One region of the Pontibacillus sp. HN14 genome, then DNA from elsewhere that is predicted to be linked to it. Evidence: riboswitches for the same ligand, from Rfam matches in the RefSeq annotation. Region 1 holds a riboswitch; the other holds the start of a gene.
The links. A riboswitch is a leader RNA that binds a small molecule or an ion and turns the genes downstream of it on or off. The one in region 1 is predicted to bind thiamine pyrophosphate.

Region 1 (7,368 bases):
CAATGACTCGCTTCTCGACGAGTGTGATCAGCGCAAAGAAAGTGAGGCTCAACACCATAATTAAAAAGATCGCCACGAAAACTCGGTCAGTTCGGAATGAGGAAGAGGCGAGCGTCATATAAACGCCAATCCCTTCTTTCGCCCCTAACCACTCGGAAATGACGGCGCCCATTACACTGTATGTAGCAGAGATCTTTAACCCGGAGAATAAAGAAGGCAGCGCATGGGGCCACTCTAATTTCCAAAACGTCTGGCGTTTTGTTGCGCCCGCCATTTTCATATAATGAAGCAATTCCGTGCTCGTCTGTCTTAATCCGTCCATCGTTGAAACGGCAATCGGGAAGAAGCAAACGAGTGTGATAATGATCAGTTTTGGCAACATACCGAATCCGAACCAGATGACAAGGAGTGGTGCGAGCACGATGATCGGGATATTCTGTGAGAAAATAATAAGCGGGTAAAACATGTTTCGGAACACAGGGGTGACGTGCAAAAGAATCGCCACGACGATGCCAAACGTGGACCCGATCAGAAATCCAATCACGGTGAGCCAGATGGTCGAGTAGAGGTGATGGTTATACAACGACCATCCGGCTATTCCTTCCTCCCACACTTGAAATGGGGAGGGGATGAGCCATTCTGGAATATCAAATAGTCGACTAGCGCCTTCCCAACTAATAAAGAGAAGGATGATGACCAGTGCAGGCCGCCATCCTTTTAAGACTGCTTGTTTCACTCGGAATACTTCTCCGTTAACGCATCCATTGAAGCACCACTTGGCTGATAGAGCACTTTAACCTGTGAGATCACATTCAGGCACCCTAGTTCGACCATGCGCGCATTCATCTTTTCGATGATCTGAAACAGCTCGGATAGATCTCCCTCCATCGTCGTTTCAAGGGGATGGACCTCGTACTTCACTCCGGATTCTTGAATAATGGAAATCGCTTCGTCCACCATCGGAATGGTTGGTTCTCCGTTTGGTGTCTTTGGTATGATTTGAATACTGACTAATGAATTGGCCATTGTCATCACTCCTCTGGTAAGAATTCGTTCGTAAAGGCTTCACTTGCCTTCAGTTCTTGGTCGAGCAACCCGTTTTCGTACATCCAATCGGTATAGTTTTCCCAAACGGCTTGATCTTGTACGCCCCACTGTTCCGCGTCGTCTTTGTATTTCGGTGACAGCCATTTCTGACTTGCTTTGACGAGCTCTTTGTCAAGGTCTGGTACGGCGTCTATTAAAATATTAGCTGACTTCTCTGGTTCGTCGATCGCAAATTGATAGCCTTGGGACACGGCTTTCGTGAACGATTCAACGAGCTCAGGATCTTCATCGATGTGTTTCTGGTTCGTTGTGAGGACGGGGGTATAATAATCAAGTTTCTCTGAGTAATCAGTTAAGTACAGCATGTTTAATTCCTGACCACGGAGCTCGGCCTCAACGCCTGTCCACCCGTAGTAGATCCATGCGAAATCAACATCTCTCTCAACGGCTGTGAAGAAGTCGGTATTTCCCATGTTCACGATGTCCACTTTGTCAGGATCCCCGTTCTCTCCTTTCATTAGAGAAGAGATGACTTCTTGCTCAACTGGGTCGCCCCAGCCGCCATATGTCTTTCCTTCAAAATCTTTTGGTGATTCAATATTTTTCTCCGCTGGAGAAGCGAACCCTGATGTATTGTGCTGAATAATTGCTGCGATTGATACGACCGGGATGTCCTGCACGCGCGCTTTCGTAAGAGCTTCCTGTGCGCTAATGCCAAAGTCTGCTTTCCCTGATGCGACAAGCTGATCAGCTCCGGCCTCTCCTGGCATAATAATATCCACATTCAAGCCTTGTTCTTTGAAATAGCCTTTTTCTTTCGCTACATATAGGCCGGTGTGGTTCGTGTTTGGCGTCCAATCGAGGACAAGTGTCACGTCTTGTAGAGACTCCCTTTCGCCTCCATTTTCCCCACTTGTACTTGAGCAAGCGGTTAAGAGGACGATTAGACACGTCAAGATCCATAGTTTCTTCAAAATGATTCCTCCCTTTTGTAATGAGAGCGTTAAACGGTAAGGGACTTTTAGAGAATCGTAGAAAATTTTCCAATAAAAAAAGCACCAGGTACCATACCTAGGGTGCATATCATTAAAAACGTTTAGATATGTTTCCTACGCTGGTCTCAACCAGATCAGGTTCTAAGGGTCCGTCTGTCTACAGGACGTCTCAACCAGTCACACTGGTTCCCCTACATGTTACGTGTTCCTATTAAATTATGATTAACGCTCTTTCTCTTAAGACTTTGCCACACTCGTTTCGGAATTGCAAGAGGGCTTTTCGTAGAGGAGAGATTCTGAGATCTGTTCCCTTTTTCGGGGGAGAAGGGCTCGGAAAGTAAGAGAGAAGCGCTCTCTGTGACATTTTCGTTGCTTTATGACTTCAAAAGGGAACAGATAGGTCGAATCTATGACCTTTTCGCAGCTGAAAGGGTGAAAAGGTAAGAGAGACGTGGGCTCTGTGACCTTTTAGGAACAAAGTGCTTTTAAAAAGTCACAGATAGCCCTGTAGCCGTATGATTCTTCTCTAGTAAAAGGTACGGACGTGGAGCAATACAAGAGACAAATTCACAATCACTTTGCGGAAGTTTTCGTAGATTAATGACAAAGAGCAATCTCTTTGCTGAGGGGATTGCTCTTTTTTACATTCATAGGTTACACTTGGTCGGAATTGGGGAAATAAATTATTTTGTAACTTTTTTTGTAAGGGCTTTATAAAAGAAGGAGGAACATACATATGAAAGAGATTCGATGGGGGATCATTGGCTGTGGCGATGTGACTGAAGTGAAAAGCGGGCCAGGGTTTCAACTAGCGGAAAACAGTTCGCTCGTGGCTGTGATGAGACGAAGTGGTGAGCTTGCGAAAGATTATGCAGAGCGACACAACGTGCCAAAGTGGTATGACAAAGCAGATGATCTTGTGTCAGATTCTGAAGTAGATGCGGTGTACATAGCAACGCCACCAGGTTCACATAAGGAGTATACAGACCTCGTGGCGAAAGCGGGAAAGCCTGTATACGTCGAAAAACCAATGGCACTGAACACAGAGGAATGCCAGGCGATGATCGATGTTTGTGAGGAACATCATGTGCCTTTATATGTGGCCTATTATCGCCGCCGTCTGCCTCGTTTTCTTAAAGTAAAAGAACTGCTCGATGAAGGTGCCATCGGGGATGTGCGCTTTGTGACGATGGAACAAACCCAGAGGCAATTAGAAAAGGATGAAAACGGAGAATGGCCTTGGAGGGTTCGGCCTGAAGTGAGCGGTGGAGGTTTATTTTACGACGTCGCTTCTCATACACTTGACCTCTTTGACTTTCTTCTTGGACCAATTGAACAGGTAAAAGGGTATGCGGACAATCTGGCAGCTTCTTACCCTGCTGAAGATAGTGTAAGTGGAACGTTCCGATTTGAAAGCGGGGTTATGGGAACTGGTGTGTGGAACTTTTCTTCCTATAAGAATGAAGATCGAAACCGAATTGTTGGGACGAAAGGGGAAATTATTTTCTCAACGTTTGATGAAGTGCCAATCAAATTAATCAATCGTTTCGGAACAGAGGAATTTCATATCGATCGCCCAAGTCCGATTCAGCAGCACCTGATTCAAACGATTGTCGATGAGCTGTTAGGAGAAGGAGAATCACCGAGTACCAGGCGTTCTGCGCTTCGGACGAACCGAGTGATGGATGAAATGGTACAAGCTTACTATAACGGATAAAGGGGCGAACGATATGAATCGGAAACTTAGAATTGGGATTATCGGCGCAGGAGGCATCGCAAGGAGTGCTCATATTCCCAATTATCAAAACTACGGAGATGCAGTAGAAGTCGTTGCCGTGGCGAATCACAATAAGGAAAAGGCTGAAGACTGTGCCCGTGAGTTCTCCATCTCCCATGCGTACGAAGATTATCAGGATATGCTTCGTGAAATGGATTTAGATGCGGTCAGCATTTGCACCCCGAACGCGTTTCATGCGGAGCAGGCGATCGCCGCGATGGAATCAGGTTGCCACGTGTTATGTGAGAAGCCACCAGCGATCTCATCGAGTGATGCAGAGAAGATGGAAGAAGCGGCAAGCCGATTAGGCAAGCACCTTATGTATGGATTCCACTTTCGCTTTCGTCCGGAAGTCGAAACAGTGAAGCGTTTCATAGATGAAGGGGAAATGGGAGAGATCTATGCAGCGGAAGCGAAATGGAACAGAAGGCGAGGCATCCCAGGCTGGGGCGTCTTTACGAACAAGGAGCTTCAAGGTGGTGGAACGCTAATCGATAATGGCATCCATATGCTTGATTCAGCCTTGTATTTGATGGGGTATCCGGAACCAAAAACGGTACTTGGAGTGACGTACGATAAAATTGGGAAACGTCCTGGTGTAGGTCTCTTAGGGGAATGGGATCATGAGAACTTTTCCGTCGAAGACATGGCCCGGGGCATGATTGCGTTCCAAAACGGCGCTTCCCTTTTATTTGAATCCTCCTTCGCGGCGAACATTGCTGATAAGGATGCGAGAGTTCTAAAAGTAATGGGTGACCAGGGAGGGGCGGATGTTTTTCCGCTCACGATGTATCAGGAAAAACACGATACCCTTCTGGATCTCACGCCTCCCTATGTGGATAAGGGCAATGCCCATAAAGACATGGTGCACCACTTTATTGAATCGATTCTTATGGGTCAAAAAACGAGTGGACACACCCACCAAGGAACGCTTGTTCAAAGAATTATTGAAGCTTTATACGAATCAGCAGCTACTGGAAAAGCGGTTGAGATGTAAAAAAGCGTTTGTGCTTCGGCACAAACGCTTTTTTTATGCGCAATGCTCACATGCACTCGGGCAGAGGTATCCTACAAAGTACCCAAAAATTGATGTACTAACATAACATATTTAAGGTTATACAGGATTAATATTCTGAGGTTTTAAGAAAGAAGTTTGAAAAGTTGGTATAGATGGAATGAATAGTAAAAGACCGATACTATAGCGATAGACGAGGCAGATCCTCCGTAATCTGAGCACGATCTATTAGAAGAGGTCTGTAATAAGAACAATCAAGAGGAGGGACACAATGAATTATACTGGCATACTTTTTATTCTGACTTCTGCAGTTTTATGGGGGATTACAGGCGGCGTTGGAGATATTTTGATGAACAGAGGCTGGAATCCAGCGGTTATTGCCTTTTACCGTGGGTTTATAGGGTTTATTTGCTTTGCACTCTGGTACTTAATCAGACGGAAAGTCATTAAGATCAAGAACAAAAATCCTTACTTTTACTCATGGGCAGCGGTGGCTGGAATAGGTGTAGCAGGGAACTTCCTGTTTTACTTTCTAGCGATAGAATCAACCGGCATCCCGATTGCGGCAACGTTAATGTATACAGCACCTATCTTTGTGTTACTCGTTTCCTTTTTACTTGGCATTGAGCGCTCTTCCCTATTTAAATGGGCAAGCATTGCTTTCGTTCTTGTAGGGGTAATCTTGTTAACAGGGGCTTACAACTCAGGTAGTTCTGTTTCGTTTATGGGGATCGTCGCTGGTTTAAGTGCAGGGATCTCTTACGCTTTATTTATATTTGGATTTAAGAAAGCCGCTAAATTAGGTAGTCCTCAAGCTACACTAACGGTTGCTTTCCTATTCTTTATTCTGGTGCTTGCCCTCCGTATAGACTTCGGAGAAGCGGTTTCCGTCGTAAGCTCAGATGATATTGGAATGTTTATCATTTTAGGAATTATCGGTGCTGGTCTGTCGTTTATCCTTTATGTCCGCGGGGTCAAACGAACAGCTCCTTCTACAGCTTCCATAATAGCTATGGTGGAACCTGTAACAGCTTCCTTGTTCGGTATTGCGTTACTTGGAAATGAGTTAACGCTAATGCAATATGCCGGAATGGGACTAATCTTAGCCACCATTACCATTTTAAGCGTGAAACAATCTTCTTAGGAAGGGGGCTAGGGAAGTGTTCTAGACGCACGGAAATCCTCATAGGCTAAAATGTAGATTGACAGAATATTAAGTAAACGCTTACAATTTAAGTTAGTTACTAGTCATTCGTACAGTTTATGTGGAATTTAGGTGAAGTCAATGAGTCCAAAGATTCCGATAGGGAAGTTAGCGCTGTTAGTATCATCCTTAACAGATGAAGAATTAGAGCCGTTCACGGATCAGTTAAAAGACGTCGAGTATTGCACAGGCAAAGCCGGATCCATGAATATGCAAAAAATTATCGCTGCCGTGGAAACAGCAGCGAAGCGAAATCATATTATAGTAGATGACGTATACAGAGAAACCCACGCCCTTTACCATGCTATTTTAGAAGCATTAAACGGCGTCATGAGAGGTCAGATCGGTGCTGGGGATATGATGCGAACCGTTGGTTTAAAGTTCGCCATCGTGAGAGGCTCCCCGTACGTCGAGTTAGAAGAAGGAGAATGGATCGCCGTCGCGTTTTACGGCACCATCGGAGCACCTGTAAAAGGGCTTGAGCACGAGGCCTTTGGTCTTGGTATTAATCATATTGGATAATTAAGAGTTGCCTATAGTCATTAGTTATGAGGAGGCGACAATGGTATTCCTATGCCATTGTCGCCTCCTTTTTTTGGCTCAATATCTCTTGCGAAGTTGAGAGGAAGTTTCCGTCAGTTTGGTGGGGTGTAAGGTGGTTCGGGAAATCACTCGCTTTCCGCGGCGAGCTGGGAAGCCTCCTCGTTCGCTTACGCTCTCTGTGGGGTCTCCCCTAGATAGAAATGTGCAAGCGTGGTGCCTAGGACCGTACGGGCAAGGCTGCTTTTTGGAAAAGGCGATAAGCCTTTGGAAAAAAGATGACTTGTCTCGCTAGGTCCTCCACGCTGGAACTAGACTGGCTCCTACTGCCGCAGGAGTCTCGCGATTTCCCGAACCACCTTTGCTATATATGGGGAAACGGAAACTTGCCAAAAACCTACTAAAAGCCATTTTGAAGACTGCTTGCCATAGTCAAACAAAGGGGCTGTTCAGTCAAATTAGGCCAAGGGGTGTCTTTGGAACGGGGAGACTCCTGCAGGAGAAAGAGGTCGACGAGACCCCGCAGGGTGTTTTTCCCGAGGAGGCTCGACAGCTCGCCTGCGGAAAGCGAGTCGTTCCAAAGACACCCCTAGCACTCACCCATGGGAACAGACCCACTCATGCTAAAATGTCTCAGCCTCGGCTGCTCAATAGTACCCCTGATCTTAAACAAAACAATTTTAATAGGAGTTGATCAGTGTGATTGAATTAACGGGATCTACGTTAACTTTAAAAGAAATGAAACGAATCCTTTTTGACAAAGAGAAGATCGTAATTGCGCCTCGGAGTT
Region 2 (7,368 bases), on a different contig from region 1:
GAGATAGCCACACTTCCACGCATGGGGCCTTTGGCGCTTTAGCATTTGGTATCGGAACAAGTGAAGTGGAACACGTATTAGCCACACAAACCCTTTGGCAAGCATCTCCGAAGACACTAAATGTGAAAGTGAACGGAGAACTTGGCACAGGGGTTACGGCAAAAGACCTGATCCTTGCTGTGATTGGAAAATACGGCGTCCGCTTTGGCACTGGATATGTGATTGAATATACAGGTGAAGCCATTCGCTCCCTTTCGATGGAACAACGAATGACCGTCTGTAACATGTCCATTGAAGCCGGTGCCAGAGCTGGATTAATCAGCCCGGATGACACGACAGTTGAGTACCTTCGAGGCAAACGCCACGTGCCAGATGGCCAGGCTTTTGAAGAAGCTGCAGCAGCATGGAAGGCCCTTGCAACAGATGAAGGAGCCACTTATGACCATACCCTTGAAATTGATGCCTCTGAAATCGAACCACAGGTGACATGGGGAACAAACCCAGGAATGTGTTTACCGGTTTCAGCATCTGTACCAGATCCAGCTGAAGCTCAAACAGACAATGAGCGCTCAGAGATTGAACACGCTCTACAGTACATGGATTTAAAACCGAATCAGCCGATTTCAGACATTCCAATCGAACACGTTTTCATTGGATCTTGTACCAATTCACGCTTAAGTGATCTCGAAAAAGCAGCTGAAATTGTGCGCGGCAAAACGGTTCATTCATCCGTAACAGCCATCGTTGTACCCGGCTCTCAGTCGGTTAAGCAACAAGCTGAAGCTAAAGGACTGGATGTAATCTTTAAACAAGCCGGATTCGAATGGCGCGATGCCGGTTGCAGCATGTGTCTCGCCATGAATGATGACGTGATCCCACCAGGTGAACGCTGCGCTTCCACGTCTAACCGTAACTTCGAAGGACGACAAGGAACCGACGCACGCACTCACCTGGTAAGCCCAGAAATGGCCGCAGCAGCAGCCATCACAGGCCACTTCACAGACGTCCGCCAATTCACAAACGCATTACAGCACTAAAGGGTGCCTGACACCATTTACTGCACTAAAGCAACACAGCGCGTCTGACACCATTCATCACGCTAAAGCAATAAAGGGGGATTAAGACAATGGAACCGATTCGGAAGCATGAAGGGTTGGTTTATCCGTTAAACCGATCGAATGTCGATACAGACCAAATTATACCGAAGCAATTCTTAAAGCGGATTGAACGACAAGGGTTCGGCCAGTTCCTCTTCTATAACTGGCGCTTTCAGGCTGATGGCACACCGAAGCCTGATTTCACACTAAACTCCCCTAAATACGACGGGGCTTCTGTTCTAGTTGCAGGTGAGAACTTCGGCTGTGGCTCATCTCGTGAGCACGCTCCGTGGGCGCTTGAAGATTATGGCTTTAAAGTCATTCTTGCCCCGAGCTTTGCTGACATCTTCTTTAACAACTGTGTGAAGAACGGCATTCTCGCTGTCACACTTCCAGAAGAAGAGATTAAACAGCTCATTCAAAAAGCAGAAAATGAAACGTACCATTTGACCGCTGACCTTGAAAATCAGGTTATTTACGACAATGAAGGATTTAAGACGTCGTTTGAAGTCAATGAGTACCAAAAAGAAATGTTGATCAATGGGTGGGATGACATTTCCGTCACCCTCACCCATGAAAATAAGATCAAGCAATATGAATCTAACAAAGTAGGAGTGTGAAGACATTGGGAATTGCTTAACAGGAACCAAAATCACGGAGGCGATGGAACATCTTAAAGACGTGGTCCACCGCACCCCCTTAACCACATCAACATCAATCAACGAACGAACAGGAAAACAAGTCTATTTCAAGATGGAAAACATGCAAAAAACAGGCGCATTTAAAGTTCGAGGGGCTAGCTTTAAAGTTTCTCAATTAACAAACGAGGAAGCAAAGCGTGGTGTCATCGCTGCCTCTGCAGGAAATCATGCACAAGGTGTCGCCTTAGCTGCCTCTAAACGCGGGATTAAAGCAAAAATCTTTATGCCTGAAGGGACACCCCAGGCTAAAGTGAGGGCAACAGAAAGCTACGGAGCAGAAATTGTCTTAACCGGCGAATCCTTCCAAGAGTCCTTCGAGGCTGCTTGTGAGGACCAACGCCAGAATGGCAGCGTCTTTATTCATCCTTTCGATGATTATGACGTGATGGCCGGTCAGGGTACGATTGCTCTTGAAATGCTTGAACAAAATCCATCCCTTGATACGCTAATTGTCCCAATTGGAGGTGGTGGACTGATTAGTGGCGTGGCTGTAGCAGCAAAATCTGTTAAGCCGTCAATCAAAATTATCGGCGTACAGTCTAGAGGCGCAAGTGCCATGTACAATCAGTATTACAAACAAGGCCCTTCCACCTTAAAAAGTGTTTCCACCATTGCAGATGGAATCGCCGTGAAGAAACCTGGAGAAAACACGTTCCCACTCATCAAGAAATATGTTGATGAGATCGTAACCGTATCTGAAACACACATCGCCGATGCCATCGTGACGATGCTCGAGCGAAACAAGTCCCTTGTAGAAGGAGCCGGAGCCTCTGCACTTGCAGCGTTACTTGCCCACGGCTCTCACATCCATTCGAATCAAACAGGCATTATCGTAAGTGGAGGCAACATGGACCTCGCCCGATTACCGATGATTCAGGAACTGAGCCAACAACCTGAACCAAGCCCTGTGCCAAACGCTCACAAAAGCTCCCCTTTTGTAGCATCTTGAAAGCTATAACAAAAGCGGAAGCGCCCGGTTAGCGCCGTATAGACTGGACTGAACCGGCGATGAGATCTAGGAAACACGGTGAGCCACCGGCGAATCGATGTTGACTGATCGACCAGAGGTGAGGGAAGTCTACTAGGTGCTGGGCGCTGGAGCTGGATGAACAAAAGCGGAAGCGCCCGGTCAGCACCGTATAGACTGGACTGAACCGGCGATGAGATCTAGGAAACAAGGGAAAGAGCCCATGCCTTATTGGTATGGGCTCATTTTTAGTGAAGTCGTGACAGGCCTATGTTGATCTGTAACCTTTTGAAGAGCTTTTCACCATAAAAGGTCACAGATTCCCTCTATCCGTTACCTTTCATGAGTCACACTTCGTCAAAAGGGCATAGATTCTTCCCCTCTCTTCCCTTTTAAGTACTAATTCCACAAAAAAGGTCACAGATCAAGCTCTTCTCTTCCTTTTTGAAGCTTCACCCCATGTAAAAGGTTATAGATCTATCCATGGTAACCATTAAGCTCTCCGTATACTCAACCGCTCCCCTACTCTCGAAAGCACAAACCACCCAAGAAAAGCCCCTGAAAGACTGCTTACGAAAAACGGTGGTAAAAACGCAAGAGCTCCAACAGAAGTCCCCATAACTACTTTGGCATACAGAACGGCAAAGAGCGCCCCGATCACACCTGAGCCCACTACTTCGCCTAGTACGGCCAACCCTTTTTTCTTCGAGACCTTATATAAAATACCTGCCAAGAAGGCACCGATCATTCCTCCTGGAAAAGCAAGGAGTGTCCCGAGTCCTAAGAGAACACGTAAAACGCCAATCATAAACGCAATCGCTACGGCCGGTATAGGTCCAAGCGTTACCGCAGCTAGCACATTGACAACGTGTTGGACAGGGTAGGCTTTAGCTACTCCAGCCGGAAACCATAACATTTGTGCCCCTAGTGTTCCAATCGCAACAAAGATAGCCATGGTCGTGATCATTCTTGTTTTGTTCATCCATTTCTCTCCCTTTCTGACAAGGGGAAACAAAAAAGCCAGATCTATAATAGACCTGACTTCGAATGGTAGAGTATACAGACGTGTCGCCTGACTACTTCCCTCCGCTGGTATGACCCAGATCAGGTTCGTAAGAGTCAGAAAGCTCGCTTGCTCTCCTCTCAGCCCATTCAGGCTCCCCTAGTAGTTTCATAATGTATTAAACTTTGTTAATCAGATTAACACAAACTTCCACCTTTGCAAATCTTTTTTATGAATGGTCGTTCTTTGTGAATGTATGTTTCTTTTCAGTTATATCAGTATTAAGTATTGGTTCGCTGGTTTTACTTCCCCCTCTCCCATTAAGGCATGTTTCCGTTCTTCTTTTTTTTCGTAAAGGTGGTCCGTGAAACTGCGAGACTCCTGTGGGAGAAAGAGGTCGACGAGACCCCGGACTGAACGAAGTGATGGAGGAGGCTCGACAGCTCGCCCGCGGAAAGGGAGTAGTTTCACGGACCACCTTACTCTCAATTACATTAACGGAAACATTTCTGAATCTCCCCCTACCAATTTCTATCACAGTAGACAATCCAAGGAAACCTATGTTAAGGTAACGGTACAATATAGGAAGTCCACTAGGGGCGCCCATTTTTTTGGCTGAGATAAGGAGTCATCCTTGGTCCCTTTGAACCTGATCTGGTTAGTACCAGCGAAGGGAAGTGGAGTCGGTTGGATTTATCTATATATGATTTTGAGAGCGTCCATTTGTTGTACTCTCTTAATCTATACTTTCGTAAACCCAAAAACCGCTCCAGTTCTAAGGAGCGGTTTTTTTATATTTATCCCCCAACCCCCTCCCTCCTCACTACCTGGTTCACTTCCTATAAATAAAAAACCAGGAGGAACAATCATGTCATTTACTGAACAACTTCGTCACGACGCACACCCTATTTTCGAAGCAATTTTCAACCATCCGTTCGTAAAAGGAATCGGAGAAGGCAACTTGCCAAAAGAAGCTGTCGCTCACTATGTTAAGGCAGATGCAGAATACCTTCATGCCTTCATGAATGTGTACGGCACTGCGATCTCGAAGTGCACGGACAAGGAGGACATTGCGTTTTTCAAAGAAAATATTGAATTTGTCCTTCATAGCGAAATCCATCCACACCATAATCTTTGCACATATATCAACACGCCCTATGAAGATTTACAAGGATACCCTCTGCCTCCTACGGCTGATCATTATATTAAACATATGAAAACGACTGCCCATGAAGGAACACTTGGTGAGATTCTGGCAGTGCTCCTTCCATGCCCTTGGACGTACCTTGAAATTGGACATTACCTGATGGATCACGTTCAGCCAACACCGGAGCACCCGTTCTATGAATGGATTACGTTTTATGTAAACGATGAAATCCAAGATACGACAAACCAACTGCGCAGTAAATTAGACGCTTGGGCAGAAACTGCTTCACCAAGGGAGAAGAAAGCGATGAAAGATGCCTTTATTAAGAGCTGTCAATTGGAATGGGCGTTTTGGGAAATGGCCTACCGCCAGGAAACGTGGCCGACATCTGCTATTAAAGAGGTGACCCGTCATGCGTAGCGTAAAAGGAGCTCTAACGATTGCCGGCACAGATCCAAGCGGTGGTGCTGGCATACAGGCCGATCTGAAAACATTTCAGGAACTAGATGTGTATGGCATGTCTGTGATCACTTCAGTCGTTGCCCAAAACACGATGGGCGTTAGAGGGGTTCGTCATTTAGAAGCAGATTTTATCAAGCAACAGCTTGAAGCTGTCACAGACGACATGCCTGTGCAAGCTGTCAAAACAGGGATGATTGCAAATGCCAAGATGATTGAAACGATAGCCAATCATTTACGCCCCCTTCACCTCCCCCTTTGTGTGGATCCTGTTATGATCGCTCAAAGCGGTGATGCACTAGTGGATGACAAAGCGCTTCAAACCATGCGGGATCAATTGCTTCCCCTCGCAACAATCGTTACGCCAAACATCCCTGAAGCGGAAGCATTAACCGGGAATAGCGTGAAATCTGAGGAAGACCGGAAAGAGGCAGCGAAGAGAATCGTGCATGAATTTGGCTCTTCTGCGGTTGTGATTAAAGGGGGGCATTTGAACGGAGAAGCGACTGATCTCTTCTACGACGGGACGAGGTTCGAAACGTTTACATCCCCCCGCTTTGAGACAAAGCATACCCACGGGACAGGGTGCACCTTTGCTGCGGCCATCACAGCTGAGCTCGCAAAAGGGGAAAGTCTGAAGGAAGCCGTTAAAACAGCGAAGTCCTTCATCACGCTTGCCATCCACCATACGCTTGAGATCGGTCAAGGCCAGGGCCCTACAAACCACTGGGCTTATAAAGAAACCATTCGGAAAGGAGAATATGTGTAATGTCTTATTTACAAAAACTGAGGGAAACGACGCCACTCATTCATAATCTGACGAATGAAGTGGTGATGAACTTTACTGCTAATGGGTTATATGCCATTGGGGCAGCGCCTGTTATGTCAAAAGCATTAGATGAAGTTTCTGATATGGCAACCATCACAAACGGGGTTCTTTTAAACATCGGTACCCTTACTTCAAGCGACGTTGAAGCGATGTTTCTTGCAGGAAAAGCCGCAAATAAAAAAGGAATTCCGGTTGTCCTTGACCCAGTAGCTGCTGGCGCTACCTCGTATCGCCTTGAAACATGTCATAAACTTCTTGAAGAACTTGATATTACAGCGATCCGCGGAAATGCAGGTGAGATTGCCGCATTAATCGGTGATGAACAGTGGGCATCACGAGGTGTAGACGCTAGAGGCAATGGAGATGTCGTAAGCCTCGCACAAAAAGCTGCAGCCACCTTCCGTACCCTTATTGTGCTGACTGGCGAAACGGACGTGATTGCTTCTGAGGATGAAACGGTGGTATGCCGAAACGGGACACCTCTCCTTGGGTCCGTGACAGGTACAGGATGCTTGTTTAGTTCTGTGCTGACTGCCTTCCTCACCCTTGAAGGCCCAGCAATTGAAAAGGCAACAGAAGCGATTAGAACGTATACCGTCGCAAGTGAAATGGCCGCAGAACACCCACAGGTGAAAGGCCCTGGAACGCTTCATCCTTATTTTCTTGATGCGTTATATGCGATTACTCCTGAGGATGTCGAAAAGAGACTAGTCCGATGAAGAAAGAAGATTTAAAGCTCTACTTCATTATGGGTAGTCAAGACGCTACACGGGACCCACGGATGATTTTACAAGATGCCATTAAGGGTGGAATCACCTGCTTTCAATTTCGTGAAAAAGGTCCAGGATGCGCATCAGGAGCAGCAAAAGTAAAATTAGCGCAAGATTTGAGAAGGATCTGCCTGGAAAATGGGATTCCTTTTATCGTCAACGATGATGTAGAGCTTGCTCTTACGTTAGACGCTGATGGGATCCACGTTGGTCAAGATGTTATGGATATCCATGAGGTTATAGAGAGGTGTAAAGATATGTGGGTCGGCCTTTCTGTTACTTCGGTTCAGGAAGCGATAAGTGCCCCTCTTCTATCGATCGATTACCTGGGTGTCGGTCCAATCTATCAGACTTCTACGAAGAAAGATGCGAAATCACCGATTGGGTTAGACGGT

Region 2: it holds a riboswitch for thiamine pyrophosphate, as region 1 does, so the genes downstream of both, tenA (thiaminase II) here and LQ226_RS12360 (ABC transporter substrate-binding protein) in region 1, are expected to answer to the same signal.

The regions. Positions count from the first base shown of each region.
Region 1 covers NZ_JAJOLR010000003.1:230,214-237,581, reverse strand. Annotated here, with positions in the region: gene LQ226_RS12370 (ABC transporter permease) at 1-736, opposite strand, end outside; gene LQ226_RS12365 (thiamine-binding protein) at 733-1,026, opposite strand; gene LQ226_RS12360 (ABC transporter substrate-binding protein) at 1,032-2,021, opposite strand; TPP riboswitch at 2,137-2,245, opposite strand; gene LQ226_RS12355 (Gfo/Idh/MocA family protein) at 2,779-3,759, shown strand; gene LQ226_RS12350 (Gfo/Idh/MocA family protein) at 3,773-4,816, shown strand; gene LQ226_RS12345 (DMT family transporter) at 5,106-5,978, shown strand; gene hutP (histidine utilization transcription antiterminator HutP) at 6,120-6,560, shown strand; gene hutH (histidine ammonia-lyase) at 7,278-7,368, shown strand, end outside.
Region 2 covers NZ_JAJOLR010000001.1:176,808-184,175, reverse strand. Annotated here, with positions in the region: gene leuC (3-isopropylmalate dehydratase large subunit) at 1-1,037, shown strand, start outside; gene leuD (3-isopropylmalate dehydratase small subunit) at 1,127-1,717, shown strand; gene ilvA (threonine ammonia-lyase) at 1,761-2,747, shown strand; gene thiW (energy coupling factor transporter S component ThiW) at 3,259-3,747, opposite strand; TPP riboswitch at 3,830-3,939, opposite strand; TPP riboswitch at 4,354-4,461, shown strand; gene tenA (thiaminase II) at 4,637-5,335, shown strand; gene thiD (bifunctional hydroxymethylpyrimidine kinase/phosphomethylpyrimidine kinase) at 5,328-6,143, shown strand; gene thiM (hydroxyethylthiazole kinase) at 6,143-6,922, shown strand; gene thiE (thiamine phosphate synthase) at 6,919-7,368, shown strand, end outside.